One region of the Orrella dioscoreae genome, then DNA from elsewhere that is predicted to be linked to it. Evidence: predicted binding sites of a transcription regulator. Region 1 holds the regulator's gene; each other region holds the start of a gene.

The links. Region 1 encodes sigma-54, which starts transcription at its own class of promoters, with help from an activator protein. Its sites were predicted from a motif close to TGGCANGNAANCTGCTTT; they were not measured.
Region 2: ODI_RS21445 (circularly permuted type 2 ATP-grasp protein) is a predicted target of sigma-54. The motif match lies at 2,005-2,022, and genes of this name have one in related genera.
Region 3: urtA (urea ABC transporter substrate-binding protein) is a predicted target of sigma-54. The motif match lies at 1,295-1,312, and genes of this name have one in related genera.

Annotation. Positions count from the first base shown of each region.
Region 1 is NZ_LT907988.1:243,826-247,948, reverse strand. It holds gene bfr (bacterioferritin) at 1-426, opposite strand, end outside; gene ODI_RS01185 ((2Fe-2S)-binding protein) at 800-1,072, opposite strand; gene rpoN (RNA polymerase factor sigma-54) at 1,197-2,633, opposite strand; gene ODI_RS01175 (hypothetical protein) at 2,649-3,509, shown strand; gene leuA (2-isopropylmalate synthase) at 3,858-4,123, shown strand, end outside.
Region 2 is NZ_LT907988.1:4,683,407-4,687,529, forward strand. It holds gene ODI_RS21430 (lytic transglycosylase domain-containing protein) at 1-198, opposite strand, end outside; gene ODI_RS21435 (5-formyltetrahydrofolate cyclo-ligase) at 212-847, shown strand; gene ODI_RS21440 (hypothetical protein) at 853-1,722, shown strand; gene ODI_RS21445 (circularly permuted type 2 ATP-grasp protein) at 2,096-3,517, shown strand; gene ODI_RS21450 (alpha-E domain-containing protein) at 3,535-4,123, shown strand, end outside.
Region 3 is NZ_LT907988.1:4,097,363-4,101,485, reverse strand. It holds gene ODI_RS18895 (phosphomannomutase/phosphoglucomutase) at 1-1,004, opposite strand, end outside; gene urtA (urea ABC transporter substrate-binding protein) at 1,430-2,686, shown strand; gene urtB (urea ABC transporter permease subunit UrtB) at 2,702-4,123, shown strand, end outside.

The DNA.
Region 1 (4,123 bases):
CTCGACCAGGCCGAGCTGGGTCTCGAGGTAATCGATGTGCTCTTCGGTGTCGTCCAGGATGTCCTGCAGCAGGTCGCGCGACACGTAGTCACGCACCGACTCACAGTGGGCGATGCCATCCTTGACGGTCTGCTGGGCAGCGGTTTCCAGCTTCAGGTCACAGGAGAGCAGCTCGGGCACGTTTTCGCCGATCATCAGCTTGTGCAGGTCCTGCAGGTTGGGCAGGCCGTCCAGCATGAAAATGCGCTCGATCAGGCGGTCGGCGTGCTTCATTTCGCCGATGGACTCCTCGTACTCATGCTTGCCCAGGCGCTTGAATCCCCAGTGGTTCAGCATGCGGGCATGCAGGAAATACTGGTTGATGGCCGTCAGCTCGTTGGTGAGCTGCTTGTTGAGGTACTGGATGACGGTTTTATCGCCTTTCATGACGGACTCCTGATTTCTGGGTGCGAGGCCGGGAGGGCCTGTCCTGGCGGCCGGCGCAACGGCGCCGATGCCGGACAACGGACGCAGACTAACACCGGCTCCGAAGCACTGACTACCCTTGGCGCGAAAGTCGTGAAAGGGCGTGCTAGCGCAATCAGGAACCGTCGAGCGAATGAAAATAAGAACGTTTGCGCCACGCAGCGACACCGCCCACACGGTTTCATGCGGGCCATAAGCTGGCCTGAAGCCGGAAAATCAAGCGGAATGCGCAAGAAAACGCCGAAAACTCGGGCGTTGCGGAGGGAAATACGAGGGAGAACAGCGGAAAATGGGATTGTTGCGATGCCGCAACAATCAACAGGCCTGGCTGGAATCAGGCCGCGCGGGCGATCTTGACGACGGGGTAGCCGTTGGCGGCCAAGGTGCCGGGCTGGGCGACAGCGGTGACCGGCGGCTGCATCTCGCAGTGGCCCCGGTTGGCGCAGGCGGTGCCGCCAGGCAGGTATTCGCTGGCCGTGTCGGCGCAGCAGCCACAGCAGGTGGCCACGCCAAGGTCGAACTGGAGATCAGCAAGCGACGATGCCCCAGCGGCCACGCTGGCGTGGACCTGGCTTTCGGTCACTGCGTTGCAGACACAAACGTACATGAGAATAATTATCGAAAATATCTAGACGAAAAGCAAGCGCGTGCGCAACGGCCGTGGCGGGCACGCCGCAGTGCTGGATTCCAGTCAAAAGGGGGACGCGCTGAAAGCGCGGATCAGGCGGAAATCAGGTGCGCAGCGAGGCCTGTGCCTTGCGCACGGATGCCGGGGCGATGCGCAGCGCTTCACGGTATTTGGCGACCGTTCGGCGTGCGATGACGATGCCGCGATCGGCCAGCATCTGCATGATCTGGTTGTCCGACAGCGGCTTGCCCGCGGACTCTTCCGCCACCATCTGGCGGATCTGCGCCTGCACGGCGGTGGCGGACGCCGAGCCGCCCGCTTCCGTGGCCACCCCCGCGCCGAAGAAGCGCTTGAGCTCCATGGTGCCGAAGGGTGTCAGCATGAACTTCTGGGTGGTCGCGCGCGAGATCGTGGACTCGTGCAAGCCGAGCTCGCCCGCGATGTCCTTCAGGATCAGCGGCTGCATGGCGCCGGCGCCGTGCGAGAAGAATTCGGACTGGCGGTCGACGATGGCCTGCGACACCCGCAGGATGGTGTCGAAGCGCTGTTCGACGTTGCGCACCATCCAGCGCGCCTGCTGCAACTGCGATTGCAAGGCGGAATGATCGCCGCTGCGGTTGCTGGCCAGGACCTGGGCATAGACCGAGTTGATGCGCAGGCGCGGCATGACGGCGGTGTTCAGCACGGCCTGCCAACCTTTGCGCGTCTTGTGCACGATGACGTCGGGCACGGCGTAATCGGCCGCGGGCACGGTCCACGCGCGGCCCGGACGCGGATCCAGGCGCAGGATGAGCGAATGGGCCGCGCGCAGGGCCTCGTCGCCACAGTGCAGCGCCTCGCGCAGCTTGGCCGCGCTGCCACCGGCCAGCAGCTGAAGATGCTCGGCACAGAGCTTGCGGGCCAGCGCCAGCACCTGCGGATCGGCAGCCTCGGGGAAGCGCTCCGGGTCGGGGTGGCGCAATTGCAGCACCAGGCAGTCGGCCACGTCGAAGGCCCCCACCCCCGAGGGATCGAAGGAGCGCAGCAGCGTGAGCGCGGCGTGCAACTCATCTTCGTCGCACTCCAGTTCGGCGGGCAGCCAGCCCAGGATCTCTTCCAGCGAAGAGGCCAGGAAGCCGTTCTCGTCCAGTTCGTCGATGAGCAGCTCGACCAGCGCCGCATCACGGTCGCTGACGCGGGTCAGCGACAGCTGGCCGAGCAGGTGCTCGCGCAGCGTCTCGGCGCGCACCGCCTCGGGAAAGGCGCGGTCGTCGTCATCGTTCTGGCTGGAACCGCTGCCGCGCATGCCGTCTTCCAGCGATACCGTGGCGGACTCGTAATCCGCGCCGCTGTCACCCGCGTCGCCCTCGGCGGGGGCATCGCCTTCGGAATCGCCGCCCGGCTCGCCTTCGCGCTCGAGCATGGGGTTTTCAGTGAGCGCCTGCGCGATCTCCATTTCGAGCTCGAGCGCCGACAGCTGCAGCATCCGGATGGATTGCTGCAGTTGCGGTGTCAGCGTGAGGTGCTGACTGTGTCGCAGTTCTAAGGAATGGCGCGTCATGAGACAATATTTTGCATGAACTCTGCAGATCGCTCCCAAGAAGACGCCCGACTCCTCAGCCGCACCTTGCTGGGCTTGGCGACGCCGCGTCTCATCCGGCGCGCCATAGTAATCGTCATCGCGGCGCTTGTGTGGCTGTTCATCTGCTCCCGCATCCTGGGTTTCGGCGCCGGCATGCGTTATACGGCGCTGGCGCCGCTGGGCCAGCAGACCGTCGACCTGCTGATCCGCATCAATCCTTATTTGTGGTGGGTCGTCGTGGTGCTGTTCACGCTGGCCGTCTTCTTCGGGGTGCGCGGCTGGTACGAACGCAGCATTGCCGCTGGCCGCGCCCAGCCCGTCGACCTGCCCACCCTGCGCGACTTGGCCCACGGCCTGTCGGACGACGGCCGGATGGTGCTGGGCTGGGCCTGGCGAGACCGTGAGGACCCCATCACCGTGGGCGACCTGCTACTGGCGCGCGACGAAATGCGTCATGGCCGCGCCAGCAAGATCTACCTGGCACGCGAACAGGCCGAGGCATTGCGCCTGCCGCCCCTGGAAACGGCCCCTGCCGCACCCGGGGTCTCCGCGCCTGCCCCCGCCGTGCGCAAGGCAGGCGCCCCCGCTGCGCCGGCCGAGCCGCCCCTGGGCGACCTGGCGCCGCGCTCGCGCAGTCAGGATGTCTTTGCCCCCCGTCCCGCCGCGCCCGCGCCCAAGGCGGAACCGGCACCGGCGCCCACCCCCGCGTCTTCGCCAGCGAAGGCCGAGCCCGTCATCGGGACCACGCCCGCCGAACCCACGCTGCGCGCCGAGCCGCGCGTACAGCCCGAAGCGCCTCGCGCCACGACGCAGCGCACCGAACCCCGCCTGGGCGACATCGGCCCGAAACGCTGAAAAAAGGGAGCGCCGCGCACATGGCAATTTGCCAGCGCGGCGCAAATGTGTTCGACTATCGCCTTATGGCCGATCTTCAGACCTCCTCTCTGAACACCGCTGCCGGGCGCTCCAGCCTGGCCGTCGGCCTTGTCGCGTCCTCCTCCCTGGCCCTAGCGCTAGCACTAGCGATCGGTTGCCGAGCCTAGCGCTCCGTGGCAGTTCGGCAGCCTGTCGCCACACGGTTTTTTCCTGTCCAGAATTCTCGCCTGGCCCAAGCCAGGGCACGCCGCCTACACTGGCGGCGCGAAATCATACGGACGGCCGTGACCCCAACCGACCCGGCCGCCCCACTGTTCACAGAGGTGCATGATGCTTGCCAACCCCATCCAGAAGTACAAACCCTTCGTTCCGTTTGATCGCGACTTCTCCGAGCGCACCTGGCCCAGCCGCCGGATCACGACGCCGCCGATCTGGATGAGCACGGACCTGCGCGACGGCAACCAATCCTTGATCGAACCGATGAGCGTCGAGCGCAAGCTGCGCTTCTTCGACCAGCTGCTGAAGATCGGCTTCAAGGAAATCGAGGTGGGTTTCCCCTCGGCCTCGCAGACCGACTTCGATTTCGTGCGCCG
Region 2 (4,123 bases), 410 kb from region 1:
CACGGCCTCCTGCGGCGTCTGGGGCTGTGCAGGCTGCACCGCCTGCCGCACGGTCTGGGCGGCAGCGGGCGCGGCCCCAACAGCCGCCCCGAGGGCGGCGGAAATCACGGCCAGCGTCAACGCACCGGCCCCGCGGCCGCGCGCCAGGACGCCCCGGCCGGATTTCTGATACTTTCGTAGCTCTGAAACCAGGAACATCGTGTCAGCCCGCATGAACACTCAAAACAGCGCACAGGATAACGCAGTCGCGCTGCGCAAGCGATTGCGCGAGGCACGCGCGAATGTGCCCGCCGACGAGCGCCGCCGCGGCGCGCTGCTGATGCGCGGACGGCTCTTCACCTGGCTGGGCGTGAACCGCGATACCGCCGTCTCGGAAGGCCGCCAGGCGCCCCGCTCGGTCGCCGCGTTCTGGCCCATGGAAGACGAGCCCGACCTGCGCCCCTTGCTGAGCCAGTGGGCCGACGCCGGCATGACCGTGCTGCTGCCCGTCATCGAAGAAACGCGCGCGCCGCTGCGCTTCCATCGCTGGACGCCCGACACGCCGATGCGCCCGGGCGCCTATGGCATCCCGGTGCCGCCGCTGGGCACGCCGGAGCGCCCCGATGTCGTGCTGGTGCCCACGCTGGGCTACACCCGCCAGGCCGACCGCCTGGGCTACGGCGGCGGCTATTACGACCGCACGCTGGCCGCCCTGCGCGAGTCCGGCCCCTCGCCCGTCACCATCGGCATCGCCTGGACCGAAGGACGCATCGACGATCCCGACTATCAGGCCGCGCCGCACGATGTCCGGCTCGACGCCATCCTGACGCCCGCCGGCTGGCTCCCGGCCGCCCCGGCGCCACGCTGAGTCCCATGACGACGCCGCGCGAAGGCGCTTTCCATGCGTTGTGGCGCGCCCACGGGCCCGACGTTCCCGAGGTGCTCCTCGACGCCGTGGCACGCGGCGCCTTCGACCGGCTGGCCGCCTCGTCCGACACGCCGCCCGCCGCCGCATTCGCGCTGGAGTGCGGCCTGACCCCCGGCCTGCGCGCGCACCTGTACCTGGCCCTGCGCGGCGAGACCGAAATGGCGGCCGCGGGCCTGCCCGGCGGACTGAGCCACGCCTATCTGCGTTACACCCGCAACGACGCCGGCGATGCCAGCGTGCCCCTGCCGCTGGTGCCGCCCGGCGTGCATGCCGCCGACACCCCGCGCGTGGCCGAGGCCCTGCATGCGCTGGGCGTGCCGCCGGACACCGTGGCGCGCGCGCAGGCCTGCCTGGTGGCTTTCCCGCCCGAGGCCACGCTGGACAACATCGGCTGGCTGGACCGCCGCCCCGGCCAGCCGATACGCTGCTACGTCTCGCACCTGCCACTGGGATGCCCTCCCCACCAGCGGCTGGGCGACACGGCCCACGCGCTGGCCAGCCTCGCCGACCGCTGCGTCGCCACCTTCGATATCGATGCGCAAGGCCCTCGTCCCCGCTGGGGCCTGGAGCTGCTGGTCAGCCGCGGCAATCCCGATCCCGCCGCACGCTGGCGCCTGATGCTGGACGCCTTGCGCGAGCGCGGCCTGGCCACCGAGGCAGCCGCCCTGGCGGCGCTCGCCTGGCCCGCCCGGCTGGACGGGCACGCCAACGGCGGCCCGGCCAAGCGCGGCATCAGCCACCTGTGCCTGACCCTGCAGGATGGCCAGGTCCGGGACGCCCGGGTTTTCCTGCTTGCCGCCCGGCAGGCCAGCTGACCGCGTGGCCGAGTGTGACAACACCCGGGTAATTTGCGTGCGGATGCTACGACGGGTGGCGCAAACGCTCCGTTTTTTGCGCATCGCGTCACGCACCACGGCAAGGCACGCCGGCAGTCCGAGGGCACCAGCGCGGTGCCGCCCGCCGTGGCATGCACCGTGCCATGCTGCACCTCACCCTTTACGCGCCGACAGACCCCGCCACACAATAGGGCACGCGGTTACGCCGCCGTGACAATTGCGCGCCGGATTCGCGCATAGGCTGGCAAGCCGCCTTCAGCATGGCACGCTGCTTGCTTGCATATGCCGAGCCAAGTGGGCCCCTTCAGCACCGCGGCCGCCCCCAGTGGCGGCCCGCCACAGGAATCGCCGCATGACCTTGAAACCGCCGGCTTTCGACGAGATGTTCGACAGCGACAGCGATATCCGCCCGCATTACGCGGACTTCGCGCGCTGGCTGTCCGCCCAGCCCTCTTCGGTCATGACCGCCAAGCGGGTCGAGGCCGACCTGAGCTTTCGCCGGGTGGGCATCACCTTCTCCGTGGCGGGCGATGAAGCCGGCACGGAAAGGCTGATCCCCTTCGACCTGATTCCCCGCATCATCCCCGCCGACGACTGGGAGCGCCTGGACGCGGGCCTGCGCCAGCGGGTGCGCGCGCTCAACATGTTCCTGCGCGACATCTACCACGACCATGAGATCGTGCGCGCGGGCAAGATCCCCGCCGAGCAGGTCTTCATGAACGCGCAGTACCGTCCCGAGATGCAGGACGTGGACGTGCCCGAAGACATCTATTGCCATATCGCCGGCATCGACGTCGTGCGCGCTGGCGCGGGCGAGTTCTACGTGCTGGAGGACAACCTGCGGGTGCCGTCGGGCGTGTCCTACATGCTGGAGAACCGCAAGGTTTCCATGCGCCTGATGCCCGAGGCCTTCGGCAGCAACAAGATCGCGCCGGTCGCCCACTATCCCGACCTGCTGCTGGAAAACCTGCGCGACGTCTCGCCCAGCGGCGACGAACCCACGGTGGTCGTGCTGACGCCTGGCATGTACAACTCGGCCTATTTCGAACACGCCTTCCTTGCCCAGCAGATGGGCGTGGAACTGGTGGAAGGACGCGACCTCTTCGTGGACGGCGACACCGTCTACATGCGCACCACGCAAGGTCCCAAGCGCGTCGACGTGATCTACCGACGCGTCGACGACGACTACCTGGACCCGCTCTCCTTCCGCGCCGACTCGGCGCTGGGCGTGCCCGGCCTGCTGTCGGTCTATCGCGCCGGCCGCATCACGCTGGCCAACGCCATCGGCACCGGCATCGCCGACGACAAGTCGACGTATCTCTACGTGCCCGACATGATCCGCTTCTATCTCGGCGAGGAGCCCCTCCTGTCCAACGTGCCCACCTGGCGCTGCGGCCTGCAGCAGGAACTGTCCTACGTGCTGGAGAACATGGCCGAGCTGGTCGTGAAGGAAGTCCATGGCGCCGGCGGCTACGGCATGCTGGTGGGCCCCGGCGCAAGCCGCGCCGAGATCGACGCCTTCCGCGAGCGCGTGCGCGCCAACCCGGCCAACTACATCGCGCAGCCCACGCTCGCGCTCTCGACCGTGCCCACCTATGTGGAGTCCGGCATCGCGCCGCGCCACGTCGACCTGCGTCCCTACGTGGTCTGCGGATCGCGGCAGATCACCACCGTGCCCGGCGGCCTGTGCCGCGTCGCGCTGCGCGAAGGCTCGCTGGTCGTCAACAGCAGCCAGGGCGGCGGGACCAAGGACACCTGGGTGCTGGAACGCTGAGGACGAGGAGAGACACGATGCTGAGCCGCACCGCCGACAATCTGTTCTGGATGTGCCGATACATGGAGCGCGCGGAAAACACCGCGCGCATGCTGGACGTGAACCTGCACATGTCCCTGCTGCCGCAGGACCCCGCCACGCGCGCCGCGTCGTGGCGCGCGGTGCTGGGCATCAGCGAACTGCAGAACCGCTTCGACGCAGCGTATCCCTCGGGCACCACGCAGGAAATCCTGCACTTCATGGTGCACGATCCGAACAATCCTTCCTCCATCTATGCCTGCCTGCACGCCGCGCGCGAGAATGCCCGCGCCGTGCGCGGCAGCCTGACCACCGAAGTCTGGGAAACCTACAACGGCATCTGGCTGGAAATGCAGCGCCACCTGCGCGGCGGCCTGCTGGAGCACAACGCGGGCGAGTTCTTCGAATGGGTGAAGCTGCGCTCGCACCTGGCGCGCGGCGTGACCATCGGCACCATGCTGGAGGACGACGCGCTGTACTTCCTGCGGCTGGGCATGCACCTGGAACGCGCCGACAACACGGCGCGCCTGCTGGACGTGAAGTTCCACGAACGCACGACCCAGTCGCAATTGCAGTTCCACTCGCACT
Region 3 (4,123 bases), 990 kb from region 1:
TCCTTGAAGAAGATGTGGCCGCTCATTTCGCCTGCCAGGGGCGCGCCGGTCTCGGCGAGCTTGGCCTTGACCAGCGAATGGCCCGTGCGCCACATGAGCGGATCGCCGCCCGCTTCGCGCACCGAGGTGGCGACGTAGCGGCTGCACTTCACGTCATAGATGATCTGGGCGCCGGGACAGCGCGACAGCACGTCGCGCGCGAACAGGATCAATTGGCGGTCGGGCCAGATGATCTCGCCCGTCTTCGTGACCACGCCCAGGCGGTCGCCGTCGCCGTCGAAGGCCAGGCCCAGTTCACAGTCGGTCTCGCGCACGCAGGCGATGAGGTCCTGCAGGTTGTGCGGGTCGGCAGGGTCGGGATGGTGATTGGGGAAGCTGCCGTCGACCTCGCAGAAGAGCTCGGTGACGTCGCAGCCCAGCGCGCGGAAGAGGGCGGGCGCAACCGCGCCGGCCACGCCGTTGCCGCAATCGATGGCGATCTTCATCGGGCGCGCGAGCTTGACGTCGGAGGCGATGCGGTCGATGTACTGGCGCAGCAGGTCGCGCTGCTGGCGCGTGCCGGCCGGGCCGTCGTAGTCGGGCGTCTCGAGCATGGCGGGACGCAGGCCGGTGATGCCGTCGCCATACAGCGCCGCGCCGGACAGCATCATCTTGAAGCCGTTGTATTCAGGCGGATTGTGGCTGCCGGTGATGGCGACGCCCGAGCCGGTCTCGAGCACGTTCGCGCCGTAGTAGACCAGCGGCGTGGGCACCTGTCCGATGTCCAGCGTGTGGATGCCGACGGCATTCAGGCCATCCTGCAACGCCAGCGACAGCGCTTCGCTGCTGTCGCGGCCATCGCGGCCGACGACCAGCGTGGTCACGCCCGCGGCGCGCGCGCGCTGCCCCAGGGATTGGCCCAGCGCGTGGGCGAAGCCTGGGTTGAGTTGCTCGGGCACGATGCCCCGGATGTCGTAGGCCTTGAAGGCCGATGCGGGAAAAGCCGTCTGCGTGCTCACGCGCATTCCTCGATATCTAAGGGTTCAAGGAAGGAATTATCTCCGATCTGTCCTCTTCGTTTAAGGCTTTTGTATCTGTGCGTAAGGGGGCTGTTCGGGCTTTTGAGGGGCGATTTGCGATGTGTTGCCTGATTGTTGCCCCATGTTGCGGATGGCGCCTAGGTCGGGGGCTGGCAGGGCGCTGTTCCGATCGCTGGCACTTGTGCGGTGCGGGGCGCGCCAGTTGAGGGACTGGCGCATCAAACCGGTGCCCTGACCGAGTCGCGCAGCGACCGCGCCCAGGCAGGGCGGCGGACTGGCACGGGACTTGCTTGATGGCACTTGTATACAACCAGGTATCCAACGCCCGGTCAGCAGTCGATGTGCATGCAGCAACAGGCGCCGGCCATGTGGCCGGACCTTTTCAGCCTTTCCCTAGGACGGAGTCCCTCATGAAACGCAGAACCGCACTGAAACACTTTGCCCTGGCCAGCGCCACGCTGGCGATGTCGACTGCCTGGCTGCCCGCCGCGTGGGCGCAGGAGACCATCAAGGTGGGCATCCTGCATTCGCTGTCGGGCACGATGGCCATCTCCGAGACGTCGCTGAAGGACGTGGCGTTGATGACGATCGACGAGATCAATGCGCAGGGCGGCGTGCTGGGCAAGAAGCTGGAGGCCGTCGTCGTGGACCCGGCCTCGGACTGGCCGATGTTCGCCGACAAGGCGCGCCAGCTGCTGGCGCAGGACAAGGTGTCGGTGGTGTTCGGGTGCTGGACCTCGGTGTCGCGCAAGTCGGTGCTGCCCGTCTTCAAGGAGCTGAACGGCCTGCTCTTCTATCCGGTGCAGTACGAGGGCGAGGAGCTCGAGCGCAATGTGTTCTATACCGGCGCGGCGCCCAACCAGCAGGCCATCCCGGCCGTCGAGTACCTGATGAGCGAGGACGGCGGCGGCGCGCGCCGTTTCGTGCTGCTGGGCACCGACTATGTCTATCCGCGCACGACGAACAAGATCCTGCGCGCCTTCCTGCATTCCAAGGGCATCAAGGACAGCGACATCGACGAGGTGTACACGCCCTTCGGTCATTCGGATTACCAGACCATCGTGGCCAACATCAAGAAGTTCGCGGCCGGTGGCAAGACGGCGGTGATCTCCACGATCAACGGCGACTCCAACGTGCCGTTCTACAAGGAGCTGGGCAATGCGGGCCTGAAGGCGACCGACGTGCCCGTGGTGGCGTTCTCGGTCGGCGAGGAAGAGCTGCGCGGCGTGGACACCAAGCCGCTGGTGGGCCACCTGGCCGCCTGGAACTACTTCCAGACCGTGAAGAATCCGGTGAACGACGGTTTCATCGAGAAGTGGCGCGCCTATGCCAAGGCCAAGGGCCTGCCCAACGCGTCGACCGTCGTCACGAACGATCCGATGGAAGCCACCTACGTCGGCCTGCACATGTGGAAGCAGGCGGTGGAGAAGGCCAAGACCACGGACGTGGACAAGGTGATCGACGCCATGGGCGGGCAGACCTTCGCGTCGCCCAACGGCTTCACGATGGAAATGGACAAGACCAACCATCACCTGCACAAGCCGGTCTATATCGGCGAGATCCGCGCCGACGGCCAGTTCAACGTGGTGTGGAAGACCAAGGGCCCGATCCGCGCGCAGCCCTGGAGTCCGTTCATTGCCGGCAACGAAGGCAAGCAAGGTCTCTGACCGGGAGCCGCCGCGATGCCTATCTGCCTGACGCGCTGGCTGGGCGCCAGCCTCCTGGGGGCGGCGCTGCTGCTGGGAGGCGGCGCGCTCGCCGCCCCGGCTGCGCCTGACACGGCCCCCGCCACTGCCCAGCCGGCGGCGTCGGCGGATCTCGACGCCGCGTTGACCGGCCTGGCCGACGATGACAGCGACAGCAAGCTCGCCGGCATCGCCGCGCTGGGGGCGTCGTCCGACCCGCGCGCGGCCGAGGCGCTGGAAGCCCTGGCGGGCGGCATGCTCTACGTGACGCCGTCAGGCCAGGTGTGGGTGGGCGTATCCGCCGACTCAGGGCGGGACGCACGCGGCGGCGATGTCGCGCCCTTGCCTGCCGATGCGCAGGCCGTGATGCTGAACAACCGCCTGCGGCGCGCCATCGACGGCGCCCTGGCGGGGTCGCGGTTGTTCTCCGCCCAGGCCAGCATCCGCCTGGCGGCCGCCCGCGGCATGCAGCGCGGCGGCGATCCGGCACGCTTGCCGCTCATCGAGAAGGCCTTGCAGCAGGAGTCGCATCCTGCCGTGCGCGAAGCGCTGGAGATCGCCCAGGCGGCGACGATGCTGCAAAGCGCCGATCCCGCGCGCCGCATCGAAGGCGCGGACAAGCTGGGCACGACCGGCAACCCGGCATTCCGGCCCTTGCTGACGGCGTTGACCGCCCAGGAAAACGGCGCCCATGCCGAGCCCGACGAAGGCGTGCGCGCCGCGGCGGAGCGCGCATTGCGGGCCATCGACCGCCACGCCGCGATGGTGGAGTGGGCGGGACATCTCTTCTTCGGGCTCAGCCTGGGCAGCGTGCTGTTGCTGGCCGCGCTGGGCCTGGCCATCACCTTCGGGCTGATGGGCGTCATCAACATGGCGCACGGCGAACTGCTGATGATCGGCGCCTACGCGACCTTCGTCGTGCAGACGCTGTTCCGGCAATACCTGCCGGGCTGGCTGGACTGGTACGTGCTGGCGGCGCTGCCGGTGGCCTTCGTGGCCACGGCCCTGGTGGGCATGGCGCTGGAGCGCACGGTGATCCGCTGGCTGTATGGCAGGCCGCTGGAAACGCTGCTGGCCACCTGGGGCATCAGCCTGATCCTGATGCAGGGCGTGCGCAGCCTGTTCGGCGCCCAGAACGTCGAAGTCGGCAACCCCTCGTGGATGTCCGGCGGGTGGCGCGTCATGGACGGGCTGGTGCTCAGCTACAACCGCATCGCCATCTTCATCTTCGCGCTGCTGGTGGTCGGCCTCGTCTGGCTGTTGCTCAACCGCACGCGGCTGGGGCTGTTCGTGCGCGCCATCACGCAGAACCGCCGCATGGCGGATTGCGTGGGCGTGCCGACGGGACGCGTCGACATGCTGGCTTTCGGGCTGGGCTCGGGCATTGCGGGGCTGGCGGGCGTGGCGCTGTCGCAGCTG